Regions from separate parts of the Burkholderia sp. Ac-20353 genome, predicted to be linked through region 2. Evidence: riboswitches for the same ligand, from Rfam matches in the RefSeq annotation. Region 2 holds a riboswitch; the other holds the start of a gene.
What was found. Region 2 has a riboswitch for glycine ahead of G3N94_RS05830 (hypothetical protein). Riboswitches for the same ligand answer to the same signal wherever they lie in the genome.
Positions count from the first base shown of each region.

Region 1: another riboswitch for glycine. It lies ahead of gcvT (glycine cleavage system aminomethyltransferase GcvT); the one in region 2 lies ahead of G3N94_RS05830 (hypothetical protein).

Region 1 covers NZ_JAAGPL010000172.1:130-9,309, reverse strand. The annotation lists gene G3N94_RS31720 (L-serine ammonia-lyase) at 1-575, opposite strand, end outside; gene G3N94_RS31715 (alginate lyase family protein) at 603-1,745, opposite strand; gene gcvP (aminomethyl-transferring glycine dehydrogenase) at 1,896-4,823, opposite strand; gene gcvH (glycine cleavage system protein GcvH) at 4,982-5,362, opposite strand; gene gcvT (glycine cleavage system aminomethyltransferase GcvT) at 5,466-6,584, opposite strand; glycine riboswitch at 6,669-6,802, opposite strand; glycine riboswitch at 6,834-6,937, opposite strand; gene G3N94_RS31695 (hypothetical protein) at 7,055-7,432, opposite strand; gene G3N94_RS31690 (oxidoreductase) at 7,562-8,614, opposite strand; partial or broken gene G3N94_RS31685 (SGNH/GDSL hydrolase family protein) at 8,805-9,137, opposite strand.
Region 2 covers NZ_JAAGPL010000012.1:33,610-43,819, reverse strand. The annotation lists gene G3N94_RS05835 (alkene reductase) at 1-797, shown strand, start outside; glycine riboswitch at 1,265-1,354, shown strand; gene G3N94_RS05830 (hypothetical protein) at 1,504-1,734, shown strand; gene G3N94_RS05825 (low specificity L-threonine aldolase) at 1,928-2,980, shown strand; gene G3N94_RS05820 (branched-chain amino acid ABC transporter substrate-binding protein) at 3,676-4,773, shown strand; gene G3N94_RS05815 (branched-chain amino acid ABC transporter permease) at 5,073-6,023, shown strand; gene G3N94_RS05810 (ABC transporter ATP-binding protein) at 6,042-7,211, shown strand; gene G3N94_RS05805 (ABC transporter ATP-binding protein) at 7,232-8,005, shown strand; gene G3N94_RS05800 (ABC transporter ATP-binding protein) at 8,005-8,721, shown strand; gene G3N94_RS05795 (enoyl-CoA hydratase-related protein) at 9,543-9,914, shown strand; gene G3N94_RS05790 (alcohol dehydrogenase catalytic domain-containing protein) at 10,077-10,210, opposite strand, start outside.

The sequences.
Region 1 (9,180 bases), on a different contig from region 2:
TGCGCGATCGACTTGCCGGTCTTTTCGGTCAGCGCGAGCAGTTCCGCCGCGTTGGTGAACGGATGGGTCATCTGTTCGGCCGCGCTCAGCACCTTCGTGTTCGGCGCGCCGGCCGTCACGACGAAGCCGCCGCCGACCGACAGGTAGGTGCGCTCGACCAGCACCGCGCCGCTCGCGTCGGTCGCGCGCAGCTTCATCCCGTTCGGATGCTCGGGCAGTGCCTGGCGGTAGAACGCGATGTGCTCCTTGAGGACGAACGGAACCGGATGCTTGCCGAGCAGCGCGAGCGTCTTCGACGTGCGCACGGCTTCGAGGCGGGCGGCGATCGTTTCGGGATCGACGGTGTCGGGTGCGTCGCCAAGCAGGCCGAGCATCACGCCGCGGTCGGTGCCGTGGCCCTTGCCGGTCGCGCCGAGCGAGCCATACAGCTCGACTTTCACGTTCGCGGTCGCGTCGAGCTGCCCGTCGCGCTCGAGGCCCTGGACGAACATCAGCGCGGCGCGCATCGGGCCGACCGTGTGCGAACTGGACGGGCCGATGCCGATCTTGAAGAGGTCAAACACGCTGACTGCCATTTTGATTCCTGCCTTACTGTAGAAATTCTAGCGCGCCTGCAGCGGCAAGCACGCGGCTAGCCATGCGGGCGGCGTCGGGGAAAGCTGCTGCGCGACGCGGGCGTAGCGCCCGTCGAGCCGCGCGGCCAGATGAAAGAGTTCGGTGGCGTTTTTCGGGTCCCACTGCCCCGTGTAGCCCGGAATGCCGGCTTCGCGCCGCTTCGCGTCGAACGCGACCGGCGAATGCACGAATTCCTCATGCGTTTTCTCGCCGCGCGCATACGGCGCGAGCCAGTCGAGCGCGGCTGCGAGCGTCGCACCGTTCGAGCCCTTTTCGCGCAGCCAGTTGCGGTTGAAGCGGCGCGCGGCGAGCGCGGCGGTCACGAGCGGCTGCAGGTCGTACACCGCGTAGTGCAGCGCATCGCGCTCCGTGAAATCGTAGGTCGTGCCGTCCGCGGCGATGTTGTCGGCGAGATGCTCGACGAACAGGCGCTGCGCGGCGTTCATCATCTTGCGATCGCCGAGCGTGAACGCGGACAGCGCGATCAGCTTGATCCGGTGGCTCTGCCAGTTGTTGCGCCAGGTGCCCGCGAGCGGGCGCTTCTGCGCGTCGATCTGCGCGACGTAGCCGGCGCCGAGCTTCGCGATGAACGCCGACGCGGCGTTGCGGGTCTTCACCGGCAGCGCGCTCGCGGTCATGTCGTAGGCCAGGATCAGGCTGTCGAAACGGGTCTCGTCGATCGGGTTGAAGCCCGGCTGGTAGGTCACGACCCACGCGGACAGGAAGCGGTCGACGAACTGCAGGTAGCGCGGATCGTTGGTCACGCGCCACGCGAGCGCCGCGTCGCGCATCAGGTCCATGTCCTTCATCGCGGCGACGCTCTGGTCGTAGATGCCTTCGTGCGGCAGCGTGCCTTCGGTGTGCACGCGCGGCAGCGCCTTCGGCTGCTCGCCGAGATGCGCGTCGACGCCACGGATCAGCGCCTGTATGCCCGGCTCGGCCTGGGTCGTCTCGCTCGACTGCAGCGCGGGCGCCGCGCAAAAATTCATCGCGGCGCGCGCCGTGCCCGCCGTGCCGAGACCGGCAGCGGCGATCGACAGCGACGCGACGAGCGTCGGCACGAACGCGCGGGCGCGTGTGCGCCGCCGCATGGGCCATGATTCGCGTCCCGGAAACATCGTACGCACCATGCAGAACTCCTTCATTGGCTGGATCGCGTGTGATGTTAGCCGGATTGACGGACGAACGTGAGCCGGTTCACCCGACGCATGCAAAAACCGCACGCAACGCGGGTTGCGTGCGGTGCGGTGCACCATCGGGCGGCTCCGGCTCGGCCTGCGTTACGCGTATTCCGACATCGGCACGCACGAGCAGAACAGGTTGCGGTCGCCATAGGCGTTGTCCGCGCGGCCGACGGGCGGCCAGTACTTGTTCGTGCCGAGCGATGCGACCGGGTACGCAGCCTGCTCGCGCGAGTACGCGTGCGGCCATTCGTTCGCGGTGACCACGGCCGCCGTGTGCGGTGCGTGACGCAGCGGGTTGTCCTCGCGGTCGGCGCGGCCTTCCTCGACCGCGCGGATTTCGTCGCGGATCGCGATCATCGCGGCGATGAAGCGGTCGAGCTCTTCCTGCGATTCCGATTCGGTCGGCTCGACCATCAGCGTGCCCGGCACCGGGAAGCTCATCGTCGGCGCGTGGAAGCCGTAGTCCATCAGACGCTTCGCGACGTCGTCGACGCTGATGCCGCTCGAATCCTTGATCGGACGCAGGTCGAGAATGCACTCGTGCGCGACCAGCCCGCCCGGGCCCGAATACAGCACCGGGTAGTGCGGCGCGAGGCGCTTCGCGATGTAGTTCGCATTGAGGATCGCGGTTTCCGTCGCGGCGGTCAGGTTCTTCGCGCCCATCATCGCGATGTACATCCACGAGATCGGCAGGATCGATGCCGAGCCGTACGGCGCGGCCGACACCGAGCCGATGCCTTCCTCGCCGCGCGTGTAGCCGGTCGAGCGCTGGTTCGGCAGGAACTTCGCGAGGTGCGCGCCGACCGCGACCGGGCCGACGCCCGGGCCGCCGCCGCCGTGCGGGATGCAGAAGGTCTTGTGCAGGTTCAGGTGGGACACGTCGCCGCCGAACTGGCCGGGCGCGGTCAGGCCGACCATCGCGTTCATGTTCGCGCCGTCGACATACACCTGGCCGCCGTGCGCATGCACGATCTCGCAGATCTCGCGCACGTTCTGCTCGAACACGCCGTGCGTCGACGGATACGTGATCATGATCGCCGCGAGGTCGTTCGCATGCTCGTCGGCCTTCGCCTTCAGGTCGGCGATGTCGACGTTGCCCTGCGCGTCGCACGCGACGACGACGACCTTCATGCCGGCCATGTGTGCCGATGCCGGGTTCGTGCCGTGCGCGGATGCCGGGATCAGGCACACGTCGCGGTGGCTTTCGCCGCGCGATGCGTGGTATGCGTGGATGATCAAGAGGCCCGCGTACTCGCCCTGCGAGCCCGCGTTCGGCTGCAGCGACACGGCTGCGTAGCCGGTTGCCGCGACGAGCATCTGCTCGAGCTGGTCGATCATCTCGCGGTAGCCGACCGTCTGCTCGGCCGGCGCGAACGGGTGGATCCGGCCGAATTCGGGCCACGTGACGGGCAGCATTTCCGACGTCGCGTTCAGCTTCATCGTGCACGAGCCGAGCGGGATCATCGAGCGGTCGAGCGCGAGATCCTTGTCCGACAGGCTGCGCAGGTAGCGCAGCATTTCCGTTTCCGAATGGTGGCGGTTGAACACGTGGTGCGTCAGGTACGCGCTCGTCCGTTCGAGGCCGGCCGGCAGCGCGGCGACGCCGGCGAGGCCTGCGTCCAGTGCGTCGACATCCGGCGCGGTGCCGCCGGCGGCCTGCGCGAACACAGCGAGCAGGGCGGCGAGGTCGCCGCGGGTCGTCGTCTCGTCGACCGACACGCCGACCTGCGTGGCGCTCACGCGGCGCAGGTTGATGCGCTTCGCTTGGGCAAATTCGTGGACTTGCGCGGTGCGCGCGCCGGTATCGATCGTCAGCGTGTCGAAGAACGTGTCGTTGACGGTCGCGAAGCCGAGCTGCTTCACGCCGGCCGCGACGAGCGCCGCGATGCGGTTCACGCGCAGCGCGATCGTCTTCAGGCCGTGCGGGCCGTGATAGACCGCGTACATGCTCGCCATGATCGCGAGCAGCGCCTGCGCGGTACACACGTTCGACGTCGCCTTCTCGCGGCGGATGTGCTGTTCGCGTGTTTGCAGCGCGAGGCGCAGCGCGGGCTTGCCCTGCGCGTCGACGGTCACGCCGACGAGGCGGCCCGGCATCTGGCGCTTGAATTCGTCGCGCACGGCCATGTAGGCGGCGTGCGGGCCGCCGAAGCCCATCGGCACGCCGAAGCGCTGCGTGTTGCCGACCGCGACGTCCGCGCCCCATTCGCCGGGCGGCGTCAGCACGGTCAGCGCGAGGATGTCGGCCGCGACGACCACGTGGCCGCCGGCGGCGTGGATCGCTTCGGTGAGCGCGCGGTAGTCGCGCACGTCGCCGTTCACGCCCGGGTATTGCAGCAGCACGCCGAACGCGTTCGACTGCGCGGCGTCGGCGGCGGGGCCCGTCTTGACCTCGATGCCGACCGGCAGCGCGCGGGTGCGGATCACTTCGAGCGTCTGCGGCAGCACGTCGTCGGCGACGTAGAAGATGTTCGTCTTCGGCTTGCCGACGCGCTGCAGCAGCGTCATCGCCTCGGCCGCGGCAGTCGCCTCGTCGAGCAGCGACGCGTTCGAGATCGCGAGGCCCGTCAGGTCGGCGACCATCTGCTGGAAGTTCAGGAGCGCCTCGAGGCGGCCCTGGGAAATTTCAGGCTGGTACGGCGTATAGGCCGTGTACCACGCCGGGTTTTCGAGCACGTTACGCAGGATCACTGCCGGGGTGTGCGAGTCGTAGTAGCCCTGGCCGATGTACGAGCGGAACACCTGGTTCTTGTCCGCGAGCTCGCGCAGCGCGGCGAGCGCTTCGGCTTCGCTCTTCGGTTGCGCGAACGGGCCGAGCGGCAGCGTTTCCGCGCGGCGGATCGATGCGGGAATCACGGCGTCGATCAGCGCGGCGCGCGACGCGAAGCCGAGCGTGTCGAGCATCGCCTGCTGGCTGGCGGCGTCGGGGCCGATATGGCGTTCAGCGAACGCGTCGTGCGTTTCGAGCGCGGCGAGCGAGAGGGGCGTGCGGTTCATCAGGCGGTCCGGGTGTTCGAGCTTCATGGTGGTCCTGGGTCGACCAGGGTTAGCGCTTCAGCGCTTGCTCTGATCTCATGCTGTGCGGTCGACCCGAGCCAGCGCTTCAACACTGACTCGGGCCTCACGCGGGGCTGGGCCCGTGCTGCCGGGCCGGCGCGCCGCGCGATTTGTAAAGGGTTGGCTTAGCCGACCAGCTTTTCGTAAGCGGCTGCGTCGAGCAGGCTGTCGGTCGATGCGCCGGCCGCGAGCTTGATCTTGAACAGCCACGTGCCGTACGCGTCGCCGTTCACGTCTTCCGGCGCATCGGCCGCGTCCGTGTTGATCGCGACCACTTCGCCGGTCACCGGCGAGTAGATGTCCGACGCGGCTTTCACCGATTCGACGACGCCGATGGCGTCGCCTGCCTTCACCTGCGAGCCGACCTTCGGCAGTTCGAGGAAGACGATGTCGCCGAGCGTGCTCTGCGCGTGATCGGTGATGCCGATCGCCACCGTGCCGTCGGCTTCGGCGCGGATCCACTCATGTTCGTCGGTGTACTTCAGATCGGCCGGGACGTTGCTCATCGGATGCTCCTGAATAGAAAGGGTGTGATTCTTCGTTCTGGCGCACCGTGGCGGTGCGCCGGGTGTGGTTCGCCGGGCGCCATGCCGCCCGGCCCCAGGCACGTTACGCAGCGAGGACCTTGCCGTTGCGCACGAACGGCAGTTTTACCACGCGCGCCGGAAGTTGCTTGTCGCGAATCTGCACTTGCACGATGTCGCCGATCTGCACGGCCGCCGGCACGCGCGCGAACGCGATCGATTCCTGCATCGACGGGGAGAAGGTGCCGCTCGTGATCTCGCCGTCGCCGTGCGGCGTGACGACCTTCTGGTGTGCGCGCAGCACGCCGCCCGCCTTGCCGTTTTCCTTCTGCAGGATCAGGCCGACGAACGCGGCGCGCGAGCCGTCGCGCTCGAGCACGTCGCGGCCGATGAACGCGCGCGGCGTCGCCAGGTCGACCGTCCACGCGAGGCCCGCGTCGAGCGGCGACACGGTGTCGTCCATGTCCTGGCCGTACAGGTTCATGCCGGCCTCGAGGCGCAGCGTGTCGCGCGCGCCGAGCCCGCACGGGCGCACGCCGTTTTGCTGCAGTGCGTTCCACAGCGCTTCGACATGCGCGGCCGGGACGATCACTTCGAAACCGTCTTCGCCGGTGTAGCCGGTGCGTGCGACGGTCAGATCGCCGAACGGCGTGCCCGCGACCTGCGCGGCATTGAACGGCTTCAGCTCGCTCGTCGCGGCGCGCGCGGAGGGAATCGTCGTCCAGGCTTTTTCACGGGCATTCGGGCCCTGCACCGCGACGATCGCGAAATCGCGGCGCGGCGTGATCGTGACGCCGTAGCCGTCCTGTTCGTTGAGCTGGTTGAACCACGCGATGTCCTTCTCCGCGGTGCCGGCGTTGACGACGACACGGAAGAAATCCTCGGTGAAGTAATAGACGATCAGGTCGTCGATGACGCCGCCCTGCGGATTGAGCAGGCACGAGTAGAGTGCCTTGCCGGGCGTCTTGAGCTTGCCGACGTTGTTCGCGATCGCGTGCTCGAAGAACGCGCGCACGCGGCTGCCGGTGAAATCGACGACGCACATGTGCGACACGTCGAACATGCCGGCGTCGGTGCGCACGGCCTGGTGTTCTTCGATTTGCGAGCCGTAGTTGACGGGCATGTCCCAGCCGCCGAAATCGACCATGCGGGCGTTGAGCGCACGGTGTGCGGCGTTGAGCGGGGTATGTTTGAGTGCAGTCATCGAGGCCTTAGGCAAGGCGCTTGCGCGCGGGACAATACGGCGATGTGCCGACCGCCGCGGCAATGAGCCTGCGGGCGGTCATGTATATGCCCCTCTGTCCTCGATACCTGAGAGATTGCGCCGCGGGCCAGGCCCTGCGAACGCGCGCCCCTTCGGTGGGCAGCCTGCCCGCGCTGCATTCGCGCAACGGGCTACTGCCGCTCTCCAGAGTGCGAAGATCACGGCCTGCGACGTGCGCAGGCGGGATGCTTCGACGCGGCCGGTCCTTTTGCCTGAGAGTTTGCGGGTGTGCCCCTTCGGCGGCGCGACCAGCGTTGCTGCAACGCCGTCACGCGCTCTCCCGACGCGTGCGGGCGACTGTACGCGAGCCCGGAAGCCTTGTCAATTTGGGCAAATCAATGTCGCTTCGGTACAAGCGCAATACAAGCGGCGGCTGCGCGCCGCCGCCGTTTTCCCGGCTCGCGCCGGTGTCACTCGCCGATCGCGCGTGCCGCGGTGTCGAGTTCCTGGTTCAGCACGCGCTGCTCGTCGCCCGACAGGCCGCCGCCGTGCTGCGCGCCCATGTCGTTCGATTCCTGGCGGATCACGTCGAGGCGGTGATGGAGCTGCGCGCCATACGGCGGCGGGTAGTAGCCGCCGTTGACGCGCGCGTCGACCCGGCGGTGCAGGTTGTCGATCCGGCCCTGGATCTGCTGCATGCGCTCGTAGCCGACGACTTGCGGATTCACTTGCGGCGCGGGTGCGGGGCGCGGCGGCGCCGGACGAGCTTGCTGCGGCGGCGCGACGATACACGCCGCGAGCGAGGAAACCAGGGCGCAGCACACTGCTGCGCGAATCAACCGTTGCATCACATTCTCCTGCGGTTTGGTGTCGGATCGACTTTTTTGAAAAACGCGTCAGACACGGGTATCGCTGACTTTCGTTCCCGCGCCATTTGTAACGGATTGTTCTGACGGCATCGAGCGGGGCAGGCCGGCTCAGATCGTCTTGCGCACGAACGGCAGGCGGCGGCCTTCGTGCTCGCTTTGCGCGGCGAGCTCGATGATCGTCATCACGTCGACCGCGTCCTGCGGGGTGACCGGGAACGGCGCGCCGTCATGGATCGACGCGGCGAGCGCGCGGTAGAACTCCGCGTACTGGCCGTCGAGCGTCGGCACCGGCCGCTCGGTCTCGACGTCGCCGTCGAGCACGCGCAGCACGCCGGGCGGATTGCCGCCGCCGAATTCGACGTGGTCGGGCGTGAGGCCCGCCTTCAGCTGGTCTTCCTGCGTGTCGAGCCCGAACTTCTGGTAGCTGCCGCGGGTGCCGTGCAGCGTAAAGCGCGGCGGCTCGATCGCCGACAGTGCGCTCGCATGCAGCGCGACGTCCTTGTCCGGGTAGCCGAGCTGCAGATGCACGAAATCGGGCGCCGAACCGTTGTCGCGGCGGACCTTGACCGTCGCGTTCACCGTTTCCGGGAGACCGAACAGCGCGAGCGCCTGGTCGATCAGGTGCGGGCCGAGATCGAGCAGCAGGCCGCCGCCGCGCGCGGCTTCCTCGCGCCAGCGGGTGCGCAGTTGCGGCCGGAAGCGGTCGAAGTGCGACTCGACGTAGGTGATGCGGCCGAGCTCGCCGGAGTCGACCACGCGGCGCACGGTGAGGAAATCGCCGTCCCAGCGGCGGTTGTGGAACGGCGCGAACACGCGGCTGCGCGCATTCGCGAGCCGCGCGAGCGCGAGCGCCTCGTCGGACGTGAGCGTCACGGGCTTGTCGACGACGACATGGCGGCCCGCGTCGAGCACCTGGCGCGCGAGCGGGAAGTGCGTGTCGTTCGGCGTGGCGATCACCACGCACTCGATGTCGTCGAGCCTCAGCAGCGTGTCGAGATCGGCCACGACGCGAGCGTCCGGATACGCGGCCTGCGCACGATCCGGCTGGCCGGTGGCGATGGCGACGACCTGCGTGCGGCCGCTCGCCGCGATCACCGGCGCGTGAAACGTCGTGCCGGCAAATCCGAAACCCATCAAACCAATCTTGAGCAATGACGACATGGCACTCCTTGGCAACAACGGAAACGAAAGGACGGGCGCCGGGGCGGCGCCGACGACCGGCTATTTTGGCACGGCGCCGGTGCGCAGATTTGCGCATTTCGGCGCGCGTATTGCACACGTATTGAACGTGGATTGCACGCGTATCGCACGAGGGGCACGCGGGGCACGCGAGGCGCCCGCAGGCCCCGGCTCAGCCGTCGAGCCGACGTCGCAGTGCGACGGCAGCCTGCGCGGCCCAGGCCGTACAGGCCGCCTGGCCCGGATGGAAGCCGTCGGCCGCCATCAGGTGTGACTCGAGCGGCACCGCGCACGGCAGGAACGTGCAGCGCGGCTGCGTCGCGGCCCACCCGGCGAGCGCCGCGTTGAGCCGCTTCGCGCGCAGCCCGAGATACCACCTGAGCGGCTGCGGCAGCGCGGGAAAGCGCTCCATCGGCGGCACCGCGGACAACACCACGTGTTCGATCCGGAAGCGCGCGGCCAGCAGATCGACAAGCGCCGCCTGCGCGGCGCGCCAGCGGGCCGGCGACCGCGACGAATGCGTAAGTGCCGGCCACCATCGCGAGATT
Region 2 (10,210 bases):
TGCTCGAAGGCAAGGAGCCGGTGTCGCCGTCGGGTGTGAACGACGATCTGCATGAATTGCATGTGTGGGGGCAGTTGCAGAACGGCGTGTACACGAAGATTCATGCGACGCCGTCGCGTGCGATGACGCTCGAAGAGGTCCAGGCGGCCGTGCAGGAGTATCGGCGTGGCGCCGAAAATGCCATGAAAGCCGGTTTCGACGGTATCGAAATTCATGCGGCTAATGGCTACCTTCCCCATCAATTCCTGTCGCCGACGATCAACCAGCGCGACGATCGCTACGGTGGCTCAGTCGAAAATCGAGCTCGATTCCTGCGTGAAATCCTCGAGCAGGTTTCTGAAGTCGTTCCGCTGAATCGGATCGGGGTTCGGATTTCACCTTTCGCAGCCTACAACAACGTACGGGATCCGGATCCGGCCAAGACATACAAGTACGTCGCCCAGATGCTGGAGGATTTCGGCGTCGCTTATCTGCACATCGGTGACACCAACGGTTGGTTTGATCGCCCCGATCTGCCCAAGATTCTCGATATCGTCCGCCCCGCATACTCCGGGTCCCTGATTGTCAACGGCGGCATCGGCGTCGACACGGCAAAGGCGCTTGTCGAAGATGGGGTGACCGATCTGGTCGCGTTCGGGCGTGCATTCATCGCAAATCCGGACTTGGTGGAGCGTGTGAAAACCGGCTCGCCGATCGCGATGCCTGCTCTGACGGACTGGTACGGTGGCTCCGAGAAGGGTTACGTCGACTATCCAACGCACACGCCGGGCATCGAGAGCGCGTACGCCACGCGCTGACGGTCGCCTGAAATACCGTGTTCAGAGCGTCTTTTCCGTTAGTGCGTGAAAAGATGATTTGGACCGCGAATCTTCAGTGTGGTGAGAAAAACTCGGCTCCAATAGCGAGCTCATCCGGCGTCTCGGCTTCCGATGCTCAATCGGCGGACGAAGGCGCATTGGTGATGGCCTCCAGTTGCGAGGCTGTCGCGGTTCTCAGTATGTACGAGGCCGCGGCAGCCTCGCTTTGTTGCGTAAAGAAAATCCAGAAGAAATCTCGCGGCCTCCGGAAAGTTGTCGCGCAACTGACATCGAAATTCAACATCAAGTGCTGGATGTCGGATCGCAATGGAAAGTTTCCGGGAACGAGAAAAGCTATGCAGCTTCTTGCAAATAGTAAGGAATCCATATGCATTGAGGTTCGAAATATTTGTGCTGTGAGACCTTGTCAGCGTATTTTGACTCCGTTATGTTGGAGGCGTTCTTTCAAATGCAGCACGGGAGAGATCGTCCTTCTCGACGACGCCGACGGAGCAACCGCCCCGGAAACTCTCAGGCAAAAGGACCGTGCAGCGAGAACATCTGGAGAGTGGCGCTTCGTGCGCCCACCGAAGGGGAGCCGTCACCGTCATCGGTGTGCGAGCGAAACTCTCAGGTACATGGACAGATGGGGCATCCGTGTCGACTCCAATAGTCGACGGTGCTCAACATTTGTCTGGACCATGTCATGTCGGGAATCGCCAGAATCGGTGCTGAAGGCATGGGCGTCGCCATCACGGACGCTTCCGCCTGGCAACGCATCCTGTTCAAAACCAGGGCGCGTCGTCGTTTTGCCGTGATGAAAATGTCCTCTCCTCACGAAGAACACTTGCCCGAGCTCGACGCGGAGCTAATGAACAGGCGCTTTGCATTACTGAATTGCGTCAGGCGGGTGTTCGCGCATAACGCATCGCCTTGACTGAACCTTTGGCGCAGGCTCTGAAAAATTGGATCGATCGCCGAATTCGTTCGCCTGAATCGCCGTCTGCGTGCGATCACATTCGATGCGGTGTTTGTGGCCAAAAAGCAGACCATCTGATCAAACGGGCGGTGGCCTCGGAAACTGGAAGCATCAACCAGGCACGATGACGAAACGACGTAAGGAAGTTGACATGAAAGTTACCAAGCGTTCTCCGGCGTTGAACTTCAAGAGTGACAATGTCGCAGGTGCGTCGCCAGAAGTGATCGACGCGATTCTTGCATGCAACTCCGGGCAAGCGAATCCATACGGAGGCGATGACTATACCGCTCGTGTCGTGAGTCGATTCAGCGAGATCTTCGAGCGACAAGTTGACGTCTTTTTGGTGTCGACCGGCACTGCCGCGAATGCGATAAGTCTGAGCGCGATGACACCACCGTGGGGAAAGGTGTTTTGTCATCCAGAAAGCCACATCAATACCGACGAATGTGGGGCCCCGGAGTTTTACACCCATGGCGCAAAGCTTGCTCTCGTTGATGGGCCTCTCGGCAAAATAGAAGTAGCCAAATTTCGCGAAGCGGCCCGCTTCATAGCGGGCGACATCCACACGATGAAGCCGTCTTGCCTGAGTATCACGCAAGCAACGGAAGTGGGCAGCGTATACACACGAGAGGAAATCGGAGCGCTCGGTCAGGTCTGTCGCGAGTCAGATTTGAAGTTTCACATGGACGGCTCGCGATTCGCTAACGCGCTTGTTTCGCTCGGCTGCTCGCCCGCAGAACTGACGTGGAAAGCGGGCGTAGATGCCTTGTCGTTCGGCGCGACAAAGAACGGCGTTCTTGCTGCCGAAGCTATCGTTTTGTTCAACCGGGCACTCGCGCCGGAGGTTGCTTGCCGTCGCAAGAGAGGCGGTCATCTCTTCTCGAAGATGCGCTTTCTGTCGGCTCAGATGGATGCCTACCTGGCGGACGATCTCTGGCTGCGTAACGCTCGAAACGCGAATGACATGGCGCATCGTCTGGGCCTCGGTCTAAGAGAAATGGACGTCGAGATTTTGGGCGGCAGTGGTGCAAACATTGTCTTCTGCCGTTTGCCAGCCTCGGTCATCGAGTCGCTACTGCGGGAAGGGGTCGAGTTCATTCATGATCGATGGGGGCCGAATGTGGTCCGGTTCGTGACGTCATTCGCGACCACGAGCGAGGACATCGATTGTCTCCTTTCGCATTTGAAATGCGCTTCTACCTGATGCGGGAAAACCATCGCTCGGATGACAGTGGGCGAAGCATTCCACAACACCCGGGCCGGAGGGGCGATGAACAGCAAGGCGCCCCCCGCCCTCAATAATTCGGTTGGTTGTACGTCCTGAGAAAGGTGCGGCGCTCAACCGAATGCAGACTGCGGAGCCTCAATTCCAGCGGACTCGTGTCTGCGCTTCGGATGACCCAGGTTCTATCGGGGGATAGGAAAATGGCGTACATATGTATATCCGTTTGGCGCCGTGCGTGATCTGGATCTTGTAGAGAATGAGAACAGTTATAGGCTGGTCGAGATGAGATTGGTGTGGAAGGTCAAATAAGTAGTACTGAAAAATTATCTGATGTCAGATTCAAATGAGCTTCGCTTCGATGTTTGTCCTTAAGGAGGATTTGCATATGAGATGACGAACCGGAAGCATCTCAATGATGGCCAGAGGAGGAGACTCGATCGCGCGTCAGAACGATGCGGGTCGTATGTAGATCACGGTTATTTCAATAGGCGGCGCTCCGGATTGTCGAGGAAGCACGTGAGAACGTTGCGGCAACCGATGGATGCGATACATGGATCGACGATTGAAGTGCGTAACTGCTTGTTGGTCAAACCGCAACATTTCGTGAGGTGGTGAAAATGGGCAAGAGCGAGAAGCTTGGTCGCAGCTTGGCGACTGTAGGATTTGTTGGGGCAATGGTCACGGTGTGCGCTGGAATTGCGCATGCCGACGATACTGTCAAGATTGGCGTGGCGGCTCCTTTGACAGGGCAGGCTGCCTATCAGGGCAAGGATTTGCAGAACGGTGCCCAACTGGCCGTTGACCAAATCAACGCAGCAGGCCTGTTGATTCGAGGTCAGAAGGTCAAGCTTGTACTGGACGCGGAGGACGATGCTGGAGACCCGCGTCAGGCGACTCAGGTTGCGCAAAAGCTTACCGACGCGAAGATCGTTGCCGTGATTGGCCACTTGAATTCTGGTACCACGATTCCTGCATCGAAGATCTACAGTGACGCCGGGATTGTTCAGATCGCGCCGACCGCCACTAACCCTGCATATACTCAGCAGGGCTTCAAGACTACGTATCGCCTGGTTGCGACTGACGCCCGGCAGGGCCCGTCATTGGCGGATTACGCTAGCAAGGTTCTCAAGATAAAAACGGTTGCGATCGTAGACGACGCGACAGCATACGGACAAGGCCTCGCAGTCGAGTTCGAGAAGGGGGCAAAGGCCAACGGCATAAAGGTCGTGTCTCACGACGCGACCAACGACAAGGCGACGGACTTCCGCGCGATCCTCACGAAGATCAAGGGCGAGCGGCCGGATGCCATTATGTTCGGCGGCCTCGACGCGGCCGGTGGACCGTTCGCCAAACAAGCGAGGCAGCTCGGCATGCCGATGAAGATTCTCGCGGGCGATGGCGTATGTATTTCTGATCTGGCCAAGCTTGCTGGCGACGCCGCCAGTAATGTGATTTGCTCGATCGCGGGTGCGCCGCTGGAAAAGATGCCGAAGGGTCCGTCGTTTGCGCAGAGCTACAAGGCGCGTTTTGGCAACGCACCGGTCCTCGCTGCGCCGTTCACCTACGATGCTGTGTATGTGATCGCGGATGCGATGAAGCGAGCACAGTCGACTGCACCTGACAAGATTCTTGCCGCGATGCCATCCACCAACTACCAGGGCGTGCTGGGTGACATTCGTTTCGATTCGAGGGGCGATCTGCGTCAGGGCGTCATTTCGCTCTACAAATATGTCGACGGGAAGCAGATGTTGCTCGACACCGTGAAGTATTGACACTGTCGCGTCACAGAGCCGGACCGGTGTGCGTGCGGGTGATGCGAGCGCACCGGTCGCATGCTCGCTCTTGTCGTGCGTCGGTGGTGATTGGAATTCGAACATATCAGCGGTGAATTGTCGATATCGGGATGTAGTTCGCGTATCAATTTTCGCTTCAGTAATGTATCAGTGCTACTCGACCGCGTTGAACGCACGGCTTGCTGCTGCTTATTTTCAAGAAAGGCGATTGGGCATGAATAAGTTGTCGTGCTCCGCCTGGATTCGTGACGAGGTAGAGAGACTTCTCGGATTGAGCTATGGACATTCTCATTCAGCAATTGCTAAATGGCCTGGTGCTGGGCAGTGTGTACGCCATCATCGCATTGGGCTACACGATGGTTTACGGCATTCTAGGCATCGTCAACTTTGCGCATGCCGACGTGATGATGATCGGCGCGATGGTCGCGCTGTCGGCCATCACCGTGCTGCAAAATCATTTTCCTGAACTGGGCAACGTTGCGACGCTGACGATCGGTTTGGGCATCGCCGCGGTCGTCTGTGCGTTTGTCGGCTTCACGATCGAGCGGGTCGCATATCGGCCGCTGCGCCGCGCGCCGCGTCTCGCGCCTCTGATCACCGCACTCGGTGTATCTATCTTGCTGCAGACGGCTGCGATGATCATCTGGTCGCGCAACCCACTGCCGTTTCCGCAATTGCTGCCGACCGACCCGATCAACGTGATCAAGGCGACCGACACGACGTCGGGCGCCGTGATCTCGGCGACCGAAATCGTGATCATCGCGGTGGCGTTCATCGTGATGGGCGGCCTGCTGTTGCTCGTGCACAAGACCAAACTGGGACGCGCAATGCGTGCGATCGCGGAGAACCCGAACAATGCGAGCCTGATGGGCGTGAACCCGAACTTCGTGATCTCGGCGACGTTCATGATCGGCTCGGCGCTCGCCGCGCTGGCCGGTGTGATGATCGCGTCCGAATACGGCAACGTGCACTTCTACATGGGCTTCATTCCCGGGTTGAAGGCATTCACGGCCGCGGTGCTGGGCGGTATCGGCAACCTAGGCGGCGCAATGGTTGGCGGAATGATCCTCGGCCTGATCGAGCAGCTCGGTGCCGGCTACATCGGCAATCTCACGGGCGGCGTATTTGGCAGTAACTACCAGGACGTGTTCGCCTTTATCGTGCTGATCATCGTGCTGGTGTTCCGTCCGTCGGGCCTGCTGGGCGAACGTGTCGCGGATCGCGCGTAACGGAAGGGGAGCAAGAACATGACATCCATTCAACCGATCGAAACCTCGACGACGCTCGTCGAAGAACGCAACACCGCGAAGACCGTCACCATCGGCATCCTGACCGCGGCGTTCGTGATTGCCGCGCCGATCATCATCGGCGCAGCAGGCGGCAACTACTGGGTCCGCGTGCTCGACTTCGCGATGCTGTACGTGATGCTCGCGCTGGGCCTGAATGTGGTGGTCGGCTTCGCCGGCCTGCTCGACCTCGGCTACATTGCGTTCTACGCGGTGGGCGCATACACGGCAGCGTTGTTGAGCTCGCCGCACCTGACCACGCAGTTCGAGTGGATCGCGAACCTCGCGCCCGGCGGGTTGCATGTGCCGTTCCTGATCATCGTGCCGATCGCGATGGCGATCGCCGCGATCTTCGGGATCCTGCTCGGCGCGCCGACGCTGCGGCTGCGCGGCGACTACCTCGCGATCGTCACGCTCGGCTTCGGTGAGATCGTGCGGATCTTCATGAACAACCTCGACCGTCCGGTGAACATCACGAACGGCCCGAAGGGGATCACGGGGATCGATCCGGTGCACGTCGGCGACTTCAGCCTCGCGCAGACGCACTCGCTGTTCGGCATCCAGCTGCCGTCGGTCTACATGTACTACTACCTGTTCGTGCTGTGCGCACTGCTGGTGATCTGGACCTGTACGCGCCTGCAGCACTCGCGCATCGGCCGCGCATGGGCGGCGATCCGCGAGGACGAGATCGCGGCGAAGGCGATGGGCATCAACACCCGCAACGTGAAGCTACTTGCGTTCGCAATGGGCGCGTCGTTCGGCGGCCTGTCGGGCGCGATGTTCGGCTCGTTCCAGGGCTTCGTGTCGCCGGAATCGTTCACGTTCTGGGAATCGATCGTGGTGCTCGCCTGCGTGGTGCTGGGCGGCATGGGCCATATCCCGGGCGTGATCCTGGGTGCGGTGCTGCTCGCAATCTTCCCGGAATTCCTGCGCTCGACGATGAGCCCACTGCAGCACGCACTGTTCGGTCATGACATCGTCGATACCGAAGTGATCCGCCAGGCGCTGTATGGCCTCGCGATGGTGATCATCATGCTGTACCGCTCGGAAGGCCTGTGGCCGGCGCCGAAGCATGAGGACAAGATCGCGAAACTGGCGAAGCGCGACGTCAGGAAGCCGGTGCGCGCATAAGGACGGGGGAGAATACACACATGAGCAATCCAATCCGACTGTCCGTGAAGGGCGTCAACAAACGTTTCGGCGGCCTGCAGGCGCTGTCCGACGTCGGCCTCGAGATCAAGGAAGGCGAGATCTACGGGCTGATCGGCCCGAACGGCGCCGGCAAGACGACGTTCTTCAATGTGATCACGGGCCTCTACACGCCCGATTCGGGCGAATTCAAGCTCGACGGCGCGGAGTACAAGCCGACCGCGGTGCACCAGGTCGCGAAGACGGGCATCGCGCGCACGTTCCAGAACATCCGCCTGTTCGGCGGGATGACCGCGCTCGAGAACGTGATGGTGGGCCGCCATGTGCGCACCAAGCACGGGCTGCTCGGTGCGGTGTTCCAGACGCCGGCGGAACGCCAGGAAGAGCGCGAGATCAAGGAGCGTGCGATCGAGCTGCTCGACTACGTCGGCGTGCTGCGGTACGCGGACTACACGTCGCGCAACCTGTCGTACGGCCACCAGCGCCGGCTGGAGATCGCACGTGCGCTGGCGACCGACCCGAAGCTGCTCGCGCTCGACGAGCCGGCGGCCGGGATGAACGCGACGGAGAAGGTGGAACTGACGCGCCTGCTCGACAAGATCCGTTCGGACGGCCGCACGATTCTGCTGATCGAGCACGACGTGAAGCTCGTGATGCACTTGTGCAACCGGATGACGGTGCTCGATTACGGCAAGGTGATCGCCGAGGGTCTGCCGCAGGACGTGCAGAAGAATCCGAAGGTGATTGAGGCATATCTCGGCGCAGGGGTGCACTGATGGCAGCGGCAATGTTGAAAATCAAGGGCTTGCAGGTCAACTACGGCGGCATCCAGGCCGTGAAGGGCGTTGACATGGAAGTCCGCCAGGGCGAACTCGTGACGCTGATCGGCGCGAACGGCGCCGGCAAGACCACGACGATGAAGGCGATCACGGGTCTGAAGGCGTATTCGGCGGGCGACATCGAGTACGACGGCAAGTCGATCAAGGGCGTGCCGACGCACGAGCTGCTCAAGCATGGCCTCGCGATGGTGCCGGAAGGCCGCGGGATCTTCGCGCGGATGTCGATCCTCGAGAACATGCAGATGGGCGCGTACCTGCGCAACGACGCGGACGGGATCAAGAAGGACGTCGACCGGATGTTCGGCTTTTTCCCGCGGCTGAAGGAGCGCGCGACGCAGCTCGCGGGCACGCTGTCGGGCGGCGAGCAGCAGATGCTGGCGATGTCGCGCGCGATTCTGTCGAAGCCGAAGCTGCTGCTGCTCGACGAGCCGTCGATGGGCCTGTCGCCGATCATGGTCGAGAAGATCTTCGAAGTGGTGCGCACGATCTCGAAGGAGGGCATCACGGTGCTGCTGGTCGAGCAAAATGCGCGCCTCGCGCTGCAGGCAGCCGACCGCGGCTACGTGATGGACTCGGGCACGGTCACGATGGAAGGCGACGCGAAGCAGATGCTCGACGATCCGAAGGTACGGGCCGCGTATCTCGGGGAGTGAGCACCACGCACGATGAAAAAAGCTGCATGCGTGGTCGAGCATGCAGCCAATACTTCAACGAGTACCCGGAATGTACGGTGCACCGCGTCAATATTCGGATGGATTGAAGACAGTTACCTCATCACAAACGTTATCGGAAGATATTGCCGGAAAACGAAAAAGGCTCGCTCAAGGAGCGGGCCTTTGAAGAGGTGAGGCGGAGAGCATACTGCGGAACAACGTCCAGACCGGTAAGTCCCGTCCCCTGTTTTCTGTCGCCGGATATGAACCGGCTGGAACACCAAAGTAGCTGTAATTTCGTGGGCGCTGCAACGCGCCGTGGCTCAACGTGGCGAAATGGTGCACCCCAATTGTGTAATCCAGGTAGTCGTACTCCGTCGTATCCGACTGCGTCAGGCTCGAGTGACGCTATGTCGCGAAGAAAAACTCGTCGTCGGACGCTGGCAATCGCCGACACCGTGCCGTGATCCCTTTCCCACTGCTCTGCGCGCGCTGGCCGGGCGCGCGGCACCTCAAGACTCGTGCTTGGTCTAGACAGAACCGCTTCGGCACGCGCGCGGGCCTCGTGCAGTTGCGCTGACAACCCGTGACTTCGGTTCACCTGAGGTGATTTGGCGCAACCCGGGTATCACTCACATGGGTCAGCGATCTAATTGCAAGTCATTGATTTTACGGTGGTTATCTATCGCTCTTTCTAGAGAGGCCAATTTCAATGCAAATCTCGTAGCGAAAGGCCACCTTTTCTGCAACTAATGCTCAGAGAAGTTCGCAGAAAAGGTGGCTAAACCGTTGATTCGCATGGGCGTGCGAGGCCATGTATTTTGCGAACCTACAACGGGAGCGGCACATACCGCTTGCCGCACATCGTCGGACTCAAGCAGGCGATGGAGATTGCGCTGTTGGGCGATCGTTTCGACGCGCAACGGGCGCTGGAATTGGGGCTGGTCAACCGTGTCGTGCCCGCGGGGGGGCTGGTCGATACCACGCGCGCCCTCGCGGCATGCCTTGCCGCAGGTCCGACACGCGCGCTCGGCCGGACGAAGAGATTGCTCAACGACTCGTTGAACCGCACGCTATTTGAGCAGTTGCTCGCGGAACAGGAGAGCTTTGCAGCGTGCGCCGTGGAAACCGATTTCGCGAACGGCGTGCAGGCCCTCGTCGAGAAGCGCAAGCCGCGGGTCGAAGGCCGTTGAATCCCCGAGCCGAACCATGGACCTCGCGGGGCCGGCAGTCGGGACCGGAATGACCTGACCAGCCGCAGGCGCCGCGTTCCAGCGTGCAGGCGGCAGAGCCGCTTGAACGATCAAGCGGTCGAGCGCGGGGCGGTTCGGTCATTCACGAGACGTCGAAGCCGATTATGGTTTCAGCGCGAGTTTCACGACACCATCTCGTTGATGGCCGAACAACTCATAAGCCTCGACAACATCGTCGAGCGAGTAGTGGTGTGTCACGAGGTGATCGAGCTTGATACGCTGGCTCGACACCACGT